3 regions of the Cupriavidus sp. GW822-FHT03E04 genome follow, and region 2 is predicted to be linked to each of the others. Evidence: predicted binding sites of a transcription regulator. Region 2 holds the regulator's gene; each other region holds the start of a gene.

Region 1 (6,397 bases), on a different contig from region 2:
GCGAAAGCCAGGTCAGCATCGAGGCCATGGCCCAGGCGCTGCGTGGCTGGTAGGACGCAAGTGTGTTCATCGGTCAGCCTTAAGATCGGTTCAACGTGTTGGCTTGGCGCTCGCTTGTGCTGGTGGTCGCAGAATCCAGGTGCTGCTCGATCAGTGCGAGCAGGCGCTCGGGCTGTTCCAGCATCACCAGGTGCCCGCTGTCGATCTCCGCGTAGCTGGCACCACTGATCGCCGCGGCGAGCGCTTGGCAATGCGCCGGCGGCACCATCTGGTCGTGGCGCATGCCGATCACGAGCGTGGCGGCGCGGATGCGGGGCAACAGCGGCGTGATGTCGATGATGGCGTCGAGCCCGGCCTGGCGGTCGCTGCCGGGCGCCAGGCTCGCGCCGAAGCGCCGCAGCATGCCCTCCACGGTGGCGTCGTCCATGCACGCGATAAAACGCTCCGATACGCCATTGAGCAGGACCATGCGCGCCAGTTGATGGCGGTCCGACCGCGCCAGCGACTGCCACAGCGTAAACAGCAGGCGCATGCGGCTATCGGTGCGCGCCCAGGCGCCAAACAAGACCAGGCGCCGCACGCGTTCCGGCATCAGCGCGGCCGCGGTGGCTGCCACCACGCCGCCTAGCGAATAACCGACCAGGTCCACGGGCTGGTCTCCCGCCAGCGCCATGCAGTCGCGCACCTGTCCGACCAGCGCATCGAGCGTCAGTGGCGCGCCGTCGTCACGGGTTTCACCAGAGCCCGCAAGGTCCGGCGCCAGGCAGCGCCTGCGCTGCGCGAGCCCGGGCAGCAGCGCGGCCCAGTTGGTTTCCGCGCTGGAACTGGTGCCGTGCACAAGAAGAGTCGGCCGTCCGCTGCCGGCCTCGATCAGGCTGGTTCGGATAGGCACCGACGCGATTTCCAGACGTTGCATGTCGAACTCCCTTGGCTTCTTTTGGCGGGCTGGGTGGACAGGCTTACTGGGCGGTGATGCCGCCATCGACCGTGAACTGCGAGCCCGTGATGTAGCGGCCCTCGTCGCTGGCCAGCAGCAGGAACACGCCGACGATTTCCTCTGGCGTAGCCAGGCGGCCAAGGGGCGTGAAGGCTTCGATGCGCGCGCGTGCGGTGCCGCCACCGGCATCGCGCTGGTCCAGCGCGCCCTGGACCAGCGGCGTGTCGACGAAGCCGGGGTGGATGGAGTTGACCCGCACCGGCGGATTGAGCGTGGCGCCGTGCAGGGCGGCGGAGCGCGTGAGCAGCGTGACGCCGCCCTTGGCCGCGCAGTAGGCGGCAACCTGCGCGCCGCCCACCTGGCCGTAGACCGAGGAAACATTGACGATGGAGCCACCCGCACCCATCAGCGGCAGCGCGGCGCGGCAGCCCAGGAATACGCCGGTCAGGTTGACGTTGAGCGTGCGCTGCCAGTCGGCCAGCGTGCAATCCGCCACCGAGCCGCGCAGCGCGATGCCAGCGTTGTTCACCAATACGTCCAGTTTGCCGTGCCGTTCGCGCACCGCGCCCATGGCGGCTTCCCAGTCCGCCTCGCTGGTGACATCCAGCGTTTGGTAATGCGCTTGCACGTCTTGCGCCCGCAGCGCTTGCGCCAGGATTGTCCCGGTGGCATCGTCGATGTCGGCGAGCACCACGCGCGCACCGGCTTGCGCCGCCGCGCGCGCAAACGCCGCGCCCAGGCCGGACGCGGCGCCGGTGACCATGACCACTTTGTCTTGCAGCCGCTGCATGTGAAGTCTTCCTCGAACGGTGGGTGTCAATGCAATCGATGTCGTCGATGTCGTCGATGTGGCAGGTGCCGGCGGCCGGGCAATGCTAGGGCCGCTCGCCGGCATGGCGCAGCATAAAGTGCCCCCAGTCCGGCTTGCGCGTCTTCCACCAATAGGCGGTGGCATGGCTCGACCAGTTGTTGATGACCCTGCCGCTGGCCGACTTGTACCAACTGCTGCACGAGCCCGCCCACGCGGTCTGGCCAATGGCCGCCTGCAACGCCTGGTTGAAGCGCGTCACCACCTCCGGGCGCACCTCCATGGAGGCGAAGCGCGCCGAGCGGCAGGCCTGGATGCACCGCAGGACATAGCGGGCCTGGCACTCGAGCATGAAAATGATGGAGTTGTGGCCCAGGTTGGTATTGGGGCCGTACAGCACGAACAGGTTGGGAAATCCCGGCGCCGTCATGCCGAGATACGCCTCGGGATCCTCGCGCCACTGATCGGCCAGGGTGTGGCCGTGGCGGCCGGTGATGCGGATCGGCGCGAGGAAGGAGCGGGCGTCGAAGCCGGTGGCGAAGACGATGGCGTCGGCCCGATGCCTGGCGCCGTCGGCCGTGACCACGGCGTCGGATTCGACGCGCTCGATGCGGGCGGTCTCGACATGGACGTTCGGCCGCTTGAGCGCCTGGTAGAAATCGTCGGAGATCAGGATGCGCTTGCAGCCGATCGGGTAATCGGGCGTGAGCTTGGCGCGCAGCACCGGGTCGGGAATCATGTGCGCGAGGTAGCGGCGCGCCAGCGTTTCCAGTTCCCGGTTGCGGCCGCTGTCCCGCTGCATGCGCCCGAAGCGCAGTTCACGCTGCAGGTAGAGGTGCCAGCGATGCAGCCGGGCAGTCCACGGGTGCCGTTCGAAGCGCGCCTGTTGTCCGGGCGTATAGGCCTCGCCGTTGCGCGGCAGCACCCAGTTGGCGCTGCGCTGGAATACCGTCAGCTTGCCCGCTTCCGGCGCGATGCGCGGGATGAACTGCAGCGCGCTGGCGCCATTGCCGATCACCGCGACCTGCTTGCCGCGCAGATCGGCGTCATGCCGCCAGCGCGCGGAGTGGAAGGCCGTGCCGGCAAAGTGATCCAGTCCTGCAATATCCGGTGTCAGCGGGCGGTTGAGCTGCCCGGTGCCGCTGACGAGGATGCGCGCGGCGATGGTGTCGCCGTTGCTGGTGCGCACTCGCCACAGGCAGGCGGCTTGGTCGTAGCGCGCCTCGGTGACCTCCGTGCCGAAGCGGATATGCCCGAGCAGCCCGAAGCGCTCGGCGCAGTGCTGCAGGTAGCGATGGATCTCCGGCTGGGGCGAGTATGCGCTGGACCAGTCCGGCTTGGGCGCGAACGAGAAACTATAAAGATGGGAGGGGATGTCGCAGCCGCAGCCCGGGTAGGTGTTGTCCCGCCAGGTGCCGCCCACCGTGCCGGCCTTCTCCAGCACGACAAAGTCGTCGATGCCGGCTTGCTTGAGCTTGATGCCCATGCACATGCCGGCCACACCGGCGCCGATGATGACGATCTGGTCCGCGCCGGGCGTCGTTGACGCTTTCAATGGGCTGTCTCCGTCGTGCTTTTTCTGGGTAGTCGCGGCGCATGCGGCAACGCCTTGGCGCGCAATCGAGAGGCCACCATAGAGCCGATTGCGGATTCGGGCAAGGCACGGCGCAACATGCGTGCCGCCATGTGCCCCAATCTGAATCAGCCGGCGGCGGCGCACAGGCTTGGTGCGTGACGTTTGCGCACTATCGTGGTGCGATAGGTGGCCTGGCGGCCTCTGGAGGCTCGCCAGGCCGTGTGCACAGCCTTGTATACAAGCTTGTATGCCATGGCATGCTAGTTGCAGAAGAGGTACCCGGGGTGCGTTGTTCCTTTATCCAACACGACAATCTGGGAGCTGCAATGAAAAGACGTGACATGCTGAAGCTGTCGGCGGTAGCCGCCGCGGCCTTGTTTGCAACGGCAGGCGTGAGCCCGCTGGCATTGGCGCAGTCCAAGGAGCCGATCAAGGTCGGTATCCTGCATTCGCTGTCCGGCACCATGGCCATTTCCGAGACTTCGCTCAAGGACGTGGCGCTGATGACCATCGACGAGATCAACAAGAGCGGCGGCGTGCTTGGCCGCAAGCTTGAGCCGGTCGTGGTCGATCCCGCTTCCAACTGGCCGCTGTTCGCCGAGAAGGCGCGCCAGCTGATCACCAAGGATAAGGTTGCCGTCACGTTCGGCTGCTGGACCTCGGTGTCGCGCAAGTCGGTGCTGCCCGTTTATGAAGAGCTGAACTCGCTGCTGTTCTATCCGGTGCAGTACGAAGGCGAGGAAATGTCCAAGAACGTCTTCTACACCGGCGCGGCGCCCAACCAGCAGGCCATTCCCGCGGTGGAATACCTGATGAGCAAGGAAGGCGGCGGCGCCAAGCGCTTCTTCCTGCTGGGCACCGACTACGTCTACCCGCGCACCACCAACAAGATCCTGCGCGCCTTCCTGAAGAGCAAGGGCGTGGCGGACAAGGATATCGAAGAGGTCTACACGCCGTTTGGCCACAGCGACTACCAGACCATCGTCGCCAACATCAAGAAGTTCTCGCAAGGCGGCAAGACCGCCGTGATCTCCACCATCAACGGCGATTCCAACGTGCCCTTCTACAAGGAACTGGGCAACGCAGGCCTGAAGGCCAAGGACGTGCCGGTGGTGGCATTCTCGGTGGGCGAGGAAGAACTGCGCGGCATCGACACCAAGCCGCTGGTGGGCCACCTGGCCGCGTGGAACTACTTCATGTCGGTCAAGAACCCGGAAAACGAAGCCTTCAAGAAGCAATGGGCGGCGTGGGTCAAGGCGAACAACCTGCCGGGCGGCGACAAGCGCGTGACCAACGACCCGATGGAAGCCACCTACGTGGGCATCCATATGTGGGCGCAGGCCGTCAAGAAGGCCGGCACGACCGATCCCGACAAGGTGCGTGCCGCGATGTATGGCCAGACCTTCAAGGCGCCGGACGGCTTCACCCTGACCATGGGCGAGAACCATCACCTGTACAAGCCGGTGATGATCGGCGAGATCAAGGGCGATGGCCAGTTCACGGTGGTGTGGAAGACGCCCAAGGCCGTGCGCGCGCAGCCGTGGAGCCCGTTCATCGCGGGTAACGAAGGCAAGCCGGACAAGGTGATGTAAGCAGGGCTCCCGCCTGGCGCTCTCCTGCTCCCCCGCTTGGCCTCGCGGCTGGTGAGAGAGGGGAGGGCGCCAGGCAGTGCCTTTGCCTCTTCGCATGCTGTCCGCCGCTTCGGCGCGGTGGCGGCAAATCGTCACGCCGATCAAGGTGACGCGCGTGCTTCGCCGCGCGCGACTCGCAAACCTTATGCACCGACCCTTATCGTTCTCTCTCGCTTCACGGTTGCGCGCCATGCTGGCCGCGCTGCTCCTGCTGGCTGCGTGCCCGCTGTGGGCCGCGCCGCTCACGCAGGCCGACCTGAAGCCGCTGGCCGAAGACGACTTCGACGCCAAGACCGCCGCGATCACCGCACTGACCAAGGCTCCGGTGGCGCAGGCCGGCCCCATCCTCAAGGCCTTGCAGGACGATACGCTGCAATATGCGCCCGGCGTCGGCATGGTGCGCCAGGACGGCGACAAGCTGGTGGACGCGATCAGCGGCACGCCGGTCACGGTCAAGCCCGATGCGCTCGAAGCGCTCACCCTGAACAACAGCCTGCGCGCGATGGTGGACAGTGCCGCCAGCAGCACGCTGCTGCAATCGCCCGATGCGGCGGTGCGCACGCAGGCAGTCAATACGCTGCTGGACCAGCCGGGCAGCGCATCGCGCCCGGTGGTGGAGGCCGCGCGCAAGGCCGAGGCCGACGCCGGCCTGCGCACCAAGCTCGATGTGATCTGGGCAAATATCGTGCTGGCCGATGGCAGCCGCGACGATCGCCTCGAAGCCATCCGCATCCTTGGCCGCGACAGCAATCCGCAGAGCCGCCAGAAGTTGCAGCCGCTGCTGGAAAAGGACGCCGCCGGCAATTTTCGCGAGCCCGACGCCGAACTGCGCGGCGCCGCGCAGCAGGCGCTCGACGCCCTGCGCGGCGACCAGCGCCGCGCCGAGCTGATCGGCAACCTCTTTGCCGGCCTGAGCCTGGGCAGCGTGCTGCTGCTCGCCGCGCTGGGGCTGGCCATCACTTACGGCCTGATCGGCGTCATCAATATGGCGCACGGCGAATTCCTGATGATCGGCGCGTACGCCACGTACATGGTGCAGGGCGTGTTCCGCGCGCACTTCGCCAGCGCGTTCGACTGGTACCTGCTGTTCGCGTTGCCCGCATCGTTCCTCGCCTCCGCCGTGGTTGGCTTCGTGCTGGAGCGGCTGGTGCTGCGCCATCTCTACGGCCGCCCGCTGGAAACGCTGCTGGCCACCTTCGGCGTGAGCCTGCTGCTGATGCAGGCGGTGCGCACGCTGTTTGGCGCGCAGAACGTGGAAGTGGCCAATCCATCCTGGATGAGCGGCGGCATCGAATGGCTGCCCGGCATGGTGCTGCCGTACAACCGCATGGTCATCATCGTGTTTGCGCTGGCGGTGGTGGCGGTGGCCTGGGCCGTGCTCAACCGCACCCGCCTTGGCCTGTTCGTGCGCGCCACCACGCAGAACCGCACCATGGCGGCTTGCG
Region 2 (6,397 bases):
GCGGCAACTGCAACATGCGAAACGCGACCACGCCAAACACGGCGGCGGCCAGCAGGACAAGGGTAAGGTCCAGCGGAGAGTGCATCGACAGGGTCAGGGTACGCCGCGCCGGGCACCGGGCCGGCCCGGTGCGGGCGGCCCTGCCGGCGGATTACGGCAAGCGCGATGGCCGCCCCGGCCGCCCGATCCCAGGAACAGCCCAAGCGCCATCGCATTCGTTGGTATACTTCGTCGCCATGATAGCTAATTTCAATGCGGATCGAGCACTTAGGCTCGCTCGCGAAACCCTCCAGATCGAAGCCGACGCCGTCGCTGCCCTCGCAGGCCGCCTGGACGACGGATTTGCGCAAGCCGTGCAACTGACGCTCAATTGCAGCGGGCGCGTCGTCGTGTCCGGCATCGGCAAGTCGGGCCACATCGGCCGCAAGGTCGCGGCCACGCTGGCCTCGACCGGCACGCCCGCGTTTTTCGTGCATCCGGCCGAGGCCAGCCACGGCGACCTGGGCATGGTCACGCGCGACGATGTGCTGATCGCCTTTTCCAATTCCGGAGAGACCGCCGAGTTGCTTTCGATTGTCCCGATCGTCAAGCGCATCGGCGCCAAGCTCATCTCCGTGACCGGCAACCCCGCCTCCACGCTGGCCCAGCTGGCCGACGCGCACCTCAATGCCGGCGTGGAAAAAGAAGCCTGCCCGCTCAACCTGGCCCCGACCGCCAGCACCACCGCCGCACTGGCGATGGGCGACGCGCTCGCGGTGGCGGTGCTGGATGCCCGCGGCTTCGGCGAGGAAGACTTTGCCCGCTCGCATCCGGGCGGCGCGCTCGGGCGCAAGCTGCTGACCCACGTGCGCGACGTCATGCGCAGCGGCAACGCGGTGCCCAAGGTACGCGAGAGCACGCCGCTGGCACAGGCCCTGATGGAAATCACCCGCAAAGGCATGGCAATGACCGCGGTGGTGGACCCGGACGACCGCCTGATCGGCGTCTTCACCGATGGCGACCTGCGCCGCCTGCTCGAAACCCCGCGCGACTGGAAGACCGTACCCATCAGCGAGGTCATGCACCGCACACCGCATACCGTCGGGCCGGACCAGCTGGCCGTGGAAGCCGTGCAGGTGATGGAGGCGAACCGCATCAACCAGATGCTGGTGGTCGACGCAGAGCGGCGCCTGGTCGGCGCGCTCCACATCCACGACCTGACCCGCGCCAAGGTCATCTGAGGCCAGCCCATGCCTATGCGGGAAATCCTGTCCTCCCTGAGCCGGCTTGCCATGCGAGCCCTGCCCCTGCTGCTGATGGCACTGGTGGCGGGCAGCACCTTCTGGCTGGTGCAGGTCAACTCCCCGAAAGAAGCGGACACCGGGCCGGTAGGCAAGAAGCATGAACCGGATTACTACATGATCCGTTTTTCCGCGACCGAGCTTGCCGAGGACGGCAACACCAAGCTGCGCTTCACCGGCGACAAGATGATCCACTTCGAGGACGACCAGACCTACGAAGTGACGCGCCCGGCCATGCGCTCCTATGAAATCGACCGTCCGCCCGTCACCGGCCACTCTGATCGCGGCACGATGAACGCGGAAGGCTCGGTCATCGACCTGTTCGGCAATGCCTTCATCGTGCGTACCCAGGGCCCCGACCCCGCCAAGGATCCGCAGATGACGGCCGCCTCGGAGTATTTCCAGGTGCTGGTGAACGATGACATCGTCAAGACCGACAAGGCTGTCAAGCTGACCCGCGGCCCGTCGGTGATGACCGCCAACGGCCTGGTCTTCAACAATGTCACTCGCGAAGTACAATTGCTGGGTAACGTACGCGGCACCATCATCACGGGGCCGCCGCCGGCGAGTCCCACGAAGTAGCCCCGAAGCCGCCCGCGGGCACCAACCGCCCGCGTCAACCGCCATCACGCCAACATGAATCCATTCCCGACGACTTCGTCCTGTCTGCGCCGCAGCACGGCCGCTTTGCTGACGCTGGCCGCCGTCCTGGGCCTCACGCTGGCCGCGCCCGCCAGCGCCGAAAAGGCCGACCGCGAAAAGCCGCTGGTCCTGGAGGCCGACAATGCCAGCTACGATGACGTCAAGCAGGTCTATGTACTGACTGGCAACGTGGTGCTGACCAAGGGCACCATGGTGCTCAAATCCGACGCAGCCGAAGTCCGTACCGATCCCGAGGGCTACCAGTACGCGGTCGCGACCTCCAAGGGCGGCAAGCAAGCCTATATCCGCCAGAAGCGCGACAACGTCGACGAGTACATCGATGGCTGGGGCGACCGCATCGAATATGACGGCAAGCAGGAGTTGTCCAAGCTGATCGGGCGCGCCCGCATGGCCCGCCTGGCCGGCGCCAAGCTGGTCGACGAGATCCGCGGCGCGGTGATCACCTATGACAGCCGCAACGAGTTCTACACGGCCAGCGGCGGCGCCGAGAACGCGACCGCGGGCAGCCCGTCGGGCCGCGTGCGCGCCGTGCTGTCGCCCCGCCAGGAGCAGCCCGCCAGCGGTGCCGCAGCCAATCCGCTGCCGCTCAAGCCGGCAACTGCCCCCGTCAACCCCTGACCTGACGCCGCCACGTCCCTGATCCACGGATTCTGACTTCACCTTCATGACCGCTACCCAAACCGCACCGTCCCAGCCCGCCACCCTGAAGGACAGCAGCACGCTGGTCGTGCGCCACCTGAAGAAGCGCTACGGCTCGCGCACCGTGGTCAAGGACGTGTCGCTCGACGTGAAGAGCGGCGAGGTGGTCGGCTTGCTGGGCCCCAACGGCGCGGGCAAGACCACGTCGTTCTACATGATCGTGGGGCTGGTGGCGCTGGACGAAGGCGATATCGTGCTCGACGACAAACACATCAGCGGCCTGGCCATCCATGAGCGAGCACGCATGGGCCTGTCCTACCTGCCGCAGGAAGCCTCCGTGTTCCGCAAGCTCAATGTGCAGGAAAACATCCGCGCAGTGCTGGAGCTGCAGCTCAACGATGGCAAACCCCTGGGCAAGGCCGAGATCGAGCGCCGGCTGGACACCCTGCTGGATGACCTGCAGATTGCCCACCTGCGCGACAACCCGGCGCTGTCGCTGTCCGGCGGCGAGCGCCGCCGCGTGGAAATCGCCCGCGCGCTGGCCTCCGCGCCGCGCTTCATCCTGCTCGACGAGCCCTTCGCCGGCGTCGACCCGATCGCGGTTGGCGAAATCCAGCGCATCGTCAGCTTCCTCAAGGCACGCAATATCGGCGTGCTGATCACCGACCACAACGTGCGCGAGACGCTAGGCATCTGCGACCACGCCTACATCATCAGCGAAGGCGCGGTGCTGGCGTCCGGGCAGCCTGAGGACATCATCGCCAACGAGTCGGTGCGCAAGGTCTACCTGGGCGAGAACTTCCGCATGTAAGGGCGCGCGGCGCCTGCCGCGCATCGCCCCCCGGGCGGCTTCGGTGTCGCCTTTTATCCTTCAAACGATCATAGCGACACCAGCGATAGCAATTTCCGTTCCATCAGTACGGAAGTTGGGCATAAAATAGGTCGCATGAAACCGTCGCTACAGCTCCGCCTCTCGCAGCATCTCGCGCTTACGCCGCAACTCCAGCAGTCGATCCGGCTGCTGCAACTGTCCACGCTTGAACTGCAGCAGGAAGTGGAACAGGCGCTGACCGAGAACCCCTTGCTCGAGCGTGAGAACGACTGGCTGGACAGCCCGTTGCGCGTGTCTTCGGACGGCTCGGTGAACCTGCAGAGCGCGCCCGCGCCAGCGCCCGCCGATGGCCAGGGCACCAGCGAGAACCGCCCCGATGGCGCGCCCGAAGCCGACGACAGCTACTCTGACAGCAATGAGGATTACGGCAGCGACTGGAGCCTGGACGACTTCGCCCGCCGCCCGCAAGGCGAAGACGACGAAAAAACCCCGATGCAGCTGCGCGACGCCGAGCCCACGCTGCGTGAACACCTCATGGAACAGCTGGCGCCGCTCAAGATTTCCCTGCGCGACAAAGGGCTGGCTATCTTCCTGGTCGAGTCCCTGGACGATGACGGCTACCTGAGCACCACGCTCGAGGAAATCTGCAGCGAGCTGCCGGAGGAGCTCGAGTTCGAGGTCGACGAGATCCAGGCTGTGCTCACGCTGCTGCAGAGCTTCGATCCGCCGGGCGTCGGGGCACGCAACGCCGCCGAGTGCCTGGCGCTGCAATTGCGCAGGCTCAAGCATCCGCAGCGCGAACTGGCGCTGAGCATCGTCACCAACCACCTCGAGCTGCTGGCGGTGCGCGATTACACGCGCCTTAAAAAGGCGCTGCAAGTGGACGAACCGGAACTCAAGGCCGCACATGAACTGATCCGCTCGCTCGCGCCCTATCCCGGCCATGCCTACAGCCGGCCAGAAGCGGACTTCGTGGTGCCTGATGTTTTTGTTCGAAAATTGAGCGGCGGATGGATCGCCCACCTCAACCCGGATGTGATGCCGCGGCTACGCATCAACGACATGTACGCGCAGATTTTGCGCGGTGCAAAAGGCGATGCAGGCGCGGCCGGACTGCAGCAAAAGCTGCAGGAAGCACGCTGGTTGATCAAGAATATCCAGCAAAGGTTCGACACGATATTGCGCGTCGCACAAGCCATTGTCGAACGTCAAAAGAACTTCTTCACCCACGGTGAAATTGCGATGCGCCCCTTGGTTTTGCGGGAGATTGCCGATACACTGGGTTTACACGAGTCCACCATCTCTCGGGTGACTACCAATAAATACATGGCAACGCCGATGGGGACTTTCGAGCTGAAGTATTTTTTTGGCTCTCACGTATCCACAGAAACCGGCGGCGCGGCCTCATCAACGGCAATCCGTGCGTTGATCAAGCAATTGATAGGAGCCGAAGACGCTAGGAACCCCTTGTCCGATAGCCGGATTGCCGAATTGCTCGGCGAGCAAGGCTTTGTGGTAGCACGGCGTACCGTTGCCAAATACCGCGAAGCGCTCAAGATTCCCGCGGTCAATCTCCGTAAGACTTTGTAGCCGAGCTGCATCGCCTGCCTGATGCAGCTCTTTCAGAAGGAGAAACGCTATGAACTTCAAGATCAGTGGACACCACTTGGACATCACGCCCCCTCTGCGTGAGTACGTGGAAACGAAACTGGAGCGTATCGTCAGGCATTTCGATCAAGTCATTGGCGTAAGTGTGCTGCTCTCTGTCGACAATACAAAAGAAAAGGACCGGCGGCAGTACGCGGAAATCAATCTACATCTCAAGGGCAAGGACATCTTTGTCGAAGCGCATCATGAAGACCTGTATGCCGCTATCGACGCACTGGTCGACAAGCTCGACCGGCAGGTGATTCGCCACAAGGATCGCGTGCAGAGCCACGACCGTGAAGCGGTCAAGTATCAGATGGCCGCATCGCAGATGCAGCAATGACCGTGCCTGGCGGCCCACATACCGGGCCGTCGGTGTCAGTCCCTTGAAAAATGGAATCAAGCCGCGCCCAGAGCGCGGCTTTTTCGTTGCAGCCTACCCGATCGGGCCACACAGGGGATTCCGCAACGCATATGTACCAGTGTATGCTGTGCAATACATGGTTGACCGGCCTAGCCATTCCGGTGCATGCAGCACCGCTTGAGCGCATCGGCTATTGCAATGCACAAAGCGGAAGCGGGCCTGCTCTATAATGGCCAGACGCCCGACACCGGCATGGGGGGACACCCGGTGGAAACCTCGGGCCTTGGTTTTTTTACCTCTTTCCGCCCGGTGGGACGCCTCCTGGCCCCGGGCCTGCTTACTAGAAAACCCTGCGCATTCCACATGAATCGTTTGGCTAAATTGCTGCCACCCGGCAACATCAACCTCGACGTCAGCGTCACCAGCAAGAAGCGCGTGTTCGAACAGGCCGGGCTCCTCTTCGAGAACAACCATGGCGTAGCGCGCGCGACCGTGACCGACAACCTGTTCGCCCGCGAGTCGCTCGGGTCCACCGGCCTGGGCGCGGGGGTTGCGATCCCCCACGGCCGCATCAAGGGACTGAAGCAGCCACTGGCCGCCTTCATGCGCCTGGCCGAGCCGATCCCCTTCGAGTCGCCCGACGGCAAGCCGGTCGCGCTGCTGATCTTCCTGCTGGTGCCCGAACAGGCCACCCAGCAGCATCTGGAAATTCTCTCCGAGATCGCCCAGTTGCTGTCCGACCGCGAGATGCGCGAAGGACTGGCTACCCTGCCCACCCCCGACGACGTGCACCAGTTGCTGACGCAATGGCACCCTTGATCCGGCACTGAAAGCCCGTCCCTGAAAGCACCCGAATGGAACTCACTGGCGTCACCTCGCAGTCGATCTTCGACGACAACGCAGCCGATATCAAACTCTCCTGGGTAGCAGGACTGGAGGGCGCGGACCGGGCCTTCGATGTCGAGTTCGCGC
Region 3 (6,397 bases), on a different contig from region 2:
CGAGTGCGCGGCTTGTTACGCTATGCAACAATTACGTCTTTAGCCGCTCCCGTGCCGCTACGCCGCTAGCCGGTTGACGCATTGGGCGCCGGTGGCCGTGCCGGCTGCCTAGTTGTTCCTCAGGAAGTTTCGATGACCCGCTCCACCCGCGCCCCACAATCCGGGCGCTTTCCGCTTTGGCTCCTGGTATGCGCTTCGCTTACCGCGCTGGCGCCGCTTTCCATTGACATGTACCTGCCGAGTTTCCCGGCGCTGGCCGGGGATCTCGGGGTCGATATCGGCCGCGTGCAGCTCACGTTGGGGACGTTCCTGGTCGGGTTGGCGGTGGGGCAGGCATTCTATGGCCCGATCAGCGACCGCTTTGGCCGCAAGCCGCCGCTGTATGTCGGCCTGCTGGCCTACGCGCTGGCCGCGGCCGGGTGCGCGCTCGCGAGTGACGTCGATGCGCTGATGCTGTGGCGTTTCCTGCAGGCCCTGGGTGGCTGCGCGGGCATGGTGATGGCGCGCGCCGTCATTCGCGACCGGCTGGAGGCCCATGAATCCGCGCGCGCCTTCTCCTCGCTGATGCTGGTGATGGGCCTGGCGCCGATCCTGGCGCCCATCATCGGGGGCGCCGTGCTGGCGGCATTCGGCTGGCGCGCCATCTTCTGGTTGTTGTGCGGTGCGAGCCTGCTGATCCTGTGGGTGGTCCACCGCTACATGGAGGAATCGCTCGACCACGCCAGCGCCATGCCGTTGCGCCTGGGCCGCGTGCTCTCGAACTACGGCGAGCTGCTGCGAGACCGGGGTTTTGTCGGCTATTCGCTGTCGGCCGGCTGCGCGCAGGCGGGCATGTTTGCATACATTGCGGGGTCGCCGTTCGTGCTGATCGAGTTGCATGGCATCGATCCCTCCCATTACGGCTTCGTGTTCGGCGCCAACGCATTGGGCCTGATCGGCATGTCGCAGCTCAACGCGCGCCTGGTGCGCAACCGCACGCTGGACCACGTCCTGCGCGGCGCGCTGCTTGCGCCGTGCCTGGCCGGCCTTGTCCTGGCCGCGGCCGTGCTCGCCGGCCTGGCGCCGCTGCCGGTGCTGCTGACGGGCTTCTTTGTGTTCATCGCCAGCCTCGGCTGCATCCTGCCGAACGCCTCGGCACTGGCCATGGACCAGCAGGGCCATCGTGCCGGCACCGCTTCCGCATTGATGGGAACGCTGCAATTCTCCCTGGGTACCCTGGCCGGCGCTGCCGTCAGCTTCTGGCGGGACGGCAGCGCGTTGCCGCTGGCGGTGGTCATGGGCGTTTGCGGTACCGGCGCCGTGCTGATGCGGGCCTTCGGCCGTTCAGGCGCGACAGTGCACGGCGCCGAATGATCCGGGCTCCGATGCCGCTGCGATAGCGGGGCGGCCTGGCTCAGCGTGGCCGCGCCATCCCATCGATACACGGTTAAGCGGCCGCGCCGTTTTGCAGCACCACCAGTTGGGCTGGCATTGGCGCGGCGAAGCCGGCCTCGCCAAAGCTCTCGCGGATCACGCGGTTGCTGTCGAAATACACCTGCCAGTAATGGTCGGTATGGCAGTACGGACGTACCGCAAGCACCGGGCCTACCAGGGTGAACTCGATAATCTCGACGTCGGGCGGCGGCTCGGCCAGAACGTTGGGCAGCGCGGCCAGCCGCTCCCTTAGCAGGGTGGCGGCCGCCGCCACGTCCGTGCTGCCGGCTAGCTGGGCCTTGAGCTCGACCCGGCGGTACGGGTTGGCGCTGAAGTTCTGGATTGTGTCCGCAAAGATCTTATTGTTGCCGACCACGGTGAGGACATTGTCGGGCGTGTCCAGCGTGGTGGCAAACAGGCCGATCTCCCTGACGGTGCCGGTGATCCCGCCTACCGTGACGAAATCCCCAACCTTGAAGGGCCGCAGCACCACCAGGAAGGCGCCTGCCGCGAAGTTGGACATCAACCCCGACCACGCCATGCCGATGGCGATGCCGGCCGCCGCGATCAGTGCGGCAAAGCTGGTGGTCTGGATGCCGAAGTAACCCAGGATCCCGATGATCAGCACGATATTCAGGGTCACCGTGACGATGGAACCGACATAGCGCAGCAAGGTCGGGTCGACCTTTTGCTTGGTCAGGGACCCCTGCACCATGCGCACCACGACATGGATCAGCCACCGGCCAATCACCCAGAAGACGAGGGCGGCGAGAACCTTGAACCCGACTTCCGTCGCATAGGCGACGACGACATCCTGATACTTCTGCAGCGTTGTAGCATCCATCGCGTTTCTCCCTTGCTGGCTCGGCAGGTATACAGGCAACGAATATCAAGCAGCGGATGCCCGGGGCGCATCGGCGGCGGGGCGCGAAGGTGGGCAACGCATTATTGCTACGCGGCGAGCGGAAGTTCAAGCACAAAATGGCCGCAAAGGGCGCAGGGCGCCACTCGCGGGCATGGGTCGCAGGTGAGGGGGCGTGGCGCAAGGGCGCAATTCCCTTTGCACCGTGCCTTACCAGTTGGTTTCGCGCTCCGGCGTGGCGGAGATGCGATGCAGTGACAGGTCCGCGCCGTTGTATTCCGATTCAGCGTCCAGCCGGATGCCCACGACCTTCTTGAGCGTGCCGTAAACCACGGTGCCACCCACCAGGGCGATCGCGATGCCAAGGAGGGTGCCGAGGCACTGCGCGCCGAGCGAAACACCGCCAATGCCACCGAGCGCCTGGCTGCCAAAGATGCCGGCGGCAATGCCGCCCCATGCGCCGCACAGCCCGTGCAGCGGCCAGACGCCCAGCACATCATCGATATGCCACTTGTTCTGGGCCAGCGTGAACAGGTAGACGAACAGCGCGCCGGCGATGGCACCCGTGACCAGCGCGCCCAGCGGGTGCATCAGGTCGGATCCGGCGCAGACCGCCACCAGCCCGGCCAGCGGGCCGTTGTAGGCAAAGCCGGGGTCGTTGCGGCCGGCCGCCCAGGCGGCCAGCGTGCCGCCGGCCATGGCCATCAGGGAGTTGATGGCCACCAGCCCGCTGATCTTGTCGACGGTTTGCGCGCTCATGACATTGAAACCGAACCAGCCTACCGCCAGTACCCATGCGCCCAGCGCCAGGAACGGGATGTTCGAGGGCGGGTGCGCGCTGATGCGGCCGTCTTTCTGGTAGCGGCCGCGGCGCGCGCCCAGCAACAAGATGGCGGGAAGCGCGATCCAGCCGCCCATGGCGTGGACCACGACGGAGCCGGCGAAGTCGTGGAACGGCGCTCCCGCGACCGAGGCGATCCAGTCCTGCACGCCAAAGCGGTTATTCCAGACGATGCCCTCGAAGAAGGGGTAGACCAGGCCCACCAGCACGAAGGTGGCCACCAGTTGCGGATTGAAGCGCGAGCGCTCGGCAATGCCGCCAGAAATGATCGCCGGTATGGCGGCGGCAAACGTTGCCAGGAAAAAGAATTTCACCAGCTCATAGCCGCTTCTTTCCGCCAGTGCATGGGCGCTGGTGAAGAACTCGACCCCATAGGCCACGGTGTAGCCAATAAAGAAATAGGCGATCGTGGAAACCGCAAAATCCACCAATATCTTGACCAGTGCGTTGACCTGGTTCTTCTTGCGCACCGTGCCCAGCTCCAGGAACGCAAAGCCCGCGTGCATGGCGAGCACCATGATCGCCCCTAGCAAGATGAACAGGGCATCGGTGCCGCTCTTCCATTTGTCCATACAATCCTCTATGCGCAAAATGGGAGCACACGTACGCAAAAAGCGTACCAGTCTGGGGCATCGCAGGCCGGGATCTGCACCGTGTTGGTGGGATTTGCACCGATTTGTCGCGCTCGAAGGGGGCGGCGCACGGATTGAGAAGTCATAACCTGCAGCCGAATAGCATGCGCCGGGTAGGCCAGGCACATGGAGGCTGCGCCAAAATGAGGCAATGCCCCCATTTGGGGCTCACGCTCACGGATTTCATGCACCATGATGGACCGTGGAGGCGCATCCATCCAAATCCATTGGCATACCGCCGACCAAGCCATCTGGGCGGTTTTTGACGGCAGCAAGGCGCACACAGCGCAGGTCTGACCTCGTCAAGCGACGCCTGTCATCGTGTACCGGCGTTCGAATGACCATTACTCTCACCGGCCGCATTTGAAAGCACGGAAAAGGAGGGTAAATTCCCCGCAAAGGCGCTTGACTCAAGGATTTGCGGCTTTTTTCGTTGCATTGGTGCCACTGGGGATTGCCCAATGCGTAAAGCGCGGATTAGACTGCGCCGATCGGTAATTTGCCGCGTGGCAGACACTCCGATCAAGACGACCAACAAGGGAAATCAGCCATGAATAAAGGTGAACTGGTATCTGCCATCGCCGCTGACGCGGAACTGAGCAATGCTGCAGCAGAGCGCGCGCTGAATGCCGCTCTGGACAACATTAAGAAGGCGGTTGCCAAGGGTGATTCGGTAACGCTGGTGGGCTTCGGCAGCTTCAGCTCCGGCAAGCGCGCCGCACGTACCGGACGCAATCCGCGTACTGGCGAGACCATCAAGATTCCGGCCGCCAAGACGGTCAAGTTCTCTGCCGGCCAAGGGTTCAAGGACGCTGTGAACAAGAAGAAATAAGTAGTCCGCGCCCAGGCGCAAACAGGAAGGCGGCCCGTTGGGCCGCTTTTTTATTGGTGCCGGGGTGCTTTTTGACGTTCTCGGGGGCAGGGCAGGGCGATCGTTCCGGGTTAAACTGCCGATCGTCGGCGCCAGCCTTTCGACCTGCACCGCGGGTCGGCCCGGCCGCTTCCAGATTCCGGATTTTCATCATGAATGACCTGTCCCACCAGCTTTCCATGACCGTGCTGATGACGCCGGACATGGCCAATTTCTCCGGCAATGTGCACGGCGGCACCATCCTCAAGTACCTCGACATGGTGGCCTACGCCTGTGCCAGCCGCTATGCCGGGCGCTACGTGGTCACGCTGTCGGTCGACCAGGTCGTGTTTCGCCAGCCCATCCACGTGGGTGAGCTGGTGACGTTCCTGGCGGCAGTCAATTTCACCGGCCGCAGCTCCATGGAAATCGGCATCAAGGTGATCACGGAGAATATCCGCAGCAAGCTGGTTCGCCATACCAACAGCTGCTACTTCACCATGGTCGCTGTGGACGACAACGGTGCGCCCGCCGAAGTGCCGCCGCTGGTGCCCCGCGACGAAGTCGAGCGCCAGCGCTTTGCCGCAGCCCAGCTGCGCCGCCAGTTGCGCCAGGAAATGGAAAAACGGCACGATGAAATCACCGGCACGGTGTCCTGAGGTGGGGGGCACGGCCATGCCATCCGGGCGTTTCCATCGCGTTTCCCGTGGGCCGCGGTGGCCCCTGACCGGCCTTCTGGCGGCGCTTGCGCTGCTGGCGCCGGCTGCGCATGCCGAGGAGATCGGCAGCGTGAGCACCAATTTCCGCATGACCGGCTCCGACAAAGTCGTGATCGAAGCCTATGACGATCCGCAGGTCGAAGGCGTGACCTGCTACGTGTCGCGTGCCCGCACCGGAGGCATCAAGGGCTCGCTGGGCATGGCCGAAGACCCGCCGGAAAGCTCCATCGCCTGCCGCCAGGTAGGGCCGATCACGTTCAAGGGGCCGCTGCGCCAGCAGGACAATGTGTTCTCCGAGCGCATGTCGATCCTGTTCAAGACTCTGCACGTGGTGCGCACGGTCGACCGCAAGCGCAACACCCTGGTCTATCTGACCTACTCGGACCGCATCGTGTCCGGCAGCCCGCAGAATAGTGTGACCGCCGTGCCGGTGGCGGCGGCCACGCCGATTCCGGTCAAGTAGGCATCCGTTTCCTGATCCACGATCCACGATCCACGATCCATTCAACAATCCAGTCCGGAGAAGACAGCATGAATGAGCAAGGCAAGGTTGCGCTGGTAACGGGCGCGGCCCGCGGCATCGGCAAGGCGGTGGCACAGGCGCTGCTAGTGGCAGGCTATCGGGTGGTGTTTGCCGGGCGTACCGCCGAGCCGCTCGAGGCGCTGGCCGCGCAAGCCAAGGCCGAGGGCCATACGGCGCTGGCGGTGCAATGCGACGTCAGCGATCCGGATTCGGTGGAGCGGCTCTTCGCCCAGGTTCGCGAGCATTTCGGCCGGCTCGACGTGCTGTTCAACAACGCCGGCATCAATGCGCCGGCGGTGTCCATCGATGAACTCTCCGTGGCGCAATGGAAGGCCGTGCTGGACACCAACCTGACCGGCGCGTTCCTGTGCTCGCGCGCGGCCTTCGCGCTGATGAAGTCGCAGAGCCCGCGCGGCGGCCGCATCATCAACAACGGCTCGATCTCGGCGCACGCGCCGCGGCCCAACACGGTGCCATACACGGCCACCAAGCACGCCATTACCGGGCTGACCAAGAGCCTCTCGCTGGATGGCCGCGCCTTTGACATCGCCTGCGGG

Evidence for each region. The regulator sigma-54, encoded in region 2, starts transcription at its own class of promoters, with help from an activator protein. The targets are predictions, from matches to a motif close to TGGCANGNAANCTGCTTT.
Region 1: the regulator sigma-54 is predicted to act here: its motif matches at 3,575-3,592, upstream of urtA (urea ABC transporter substrate-binding protein).
Region 3: the regulator sigma-54 is predicted to act here: its motif matches at 3,721-3,738, upstream of AC1RQC_RS22575 (ammonium transporter).

What each region holds. Positions count from the first base shown of each region.
Region 1 covers NZ_JBXANI010000020.1:173,569-179,965, reverse strand. Annotated here, with positions in the region: gene AC1RQC_RS27600 (MFS transporter) at 1-70, opposite strand, end outside; gene AC1RQC_RS27595 (alpha/beta fold hydrolase) at 80-916, opposite strand; gene AC1RQC_RS27590 (SDR family oxidoreductase) at 960-1,727, opposite strand; gene AC1RQC_RS27585 (flavin-containing monooxygenase) at 1,813-3,300, opposite strand; gene urtA (urea ABC transporter substrate-binding protein) at 3,648-4,913, shown strand; gene urtB (urea ABC transporter permease subunit UrtB) at 5,098-6,397, shown strand, end outside.
Region 2 covers NZ_JBXANI010000016.1:161,198-167,594, reverse strand. Annotated here, with positions in the region: gene AC1RQC_RS23940 (monovalent cation:proton antiporter family protein) at 1-85, opposite strand, end outside; gene AC1RQC_RS23935 (KpsF/GutQ family sugar-phosphate isomerase) at 237-1,220, shown strand; gene lptC (LPS export ABC transporter periplasmic protein LptC) at 1,236-1,862, shown strand; gene lptA (lipopolysaccharide transport periplasmic protein LptA) at 1,917-2,561, shown strand; gene lptB (LPS export ABC transporter ATP-binding protein) at 2,608-3,393, shown strand; gene AC1RQC_RS23915 (RNA polymerase factor sigma-54) at 3,529-5,004, shown strand; gene hpf (ribosome hibernation-promoting factor, HPF/YfiA family) at 5,054-5,404, shown strand; gene ptsN (PTS IIA-like nitrogen regulatory protein PtsN) at 5,789-6,244, shown strand; gene hprK (HPr(Ser) kinase/phosphatase) at 6,280-6,397, shown strand, end outside.
Region 3 covers NZ_JBXANI010000015.1:90,842-97,238, forward strand. Annotated here, with positions in the region: gene AC1RQC_RS22565 (Bcr/CflA family multidrug efflux MFS transporter) at 133-1,353, shown strand; gene AC1RQC_RS22570 (mechanosensitive ion channel family protein) at 1,427-2,257, opposite strand; gene AC1RQC_RS22575 (ammonium transporter) at 2,486-3,688, opposite strand; gene AC1RQC_RS22580 (HU family DNA-binding protein) at 4,299-4,580, shown strand; gene AC1RQC_RS22585 (acyl-CoA thioesterase) at 4,772-5,257, shown strand; gene AC1RQC_RS22590 (CreA family protein) at 5,274-5,780, shown strand; gene AC1RQC_RS22595 (SDR family oxidoreductase) at 5,849-6,397, shown strand, end outside.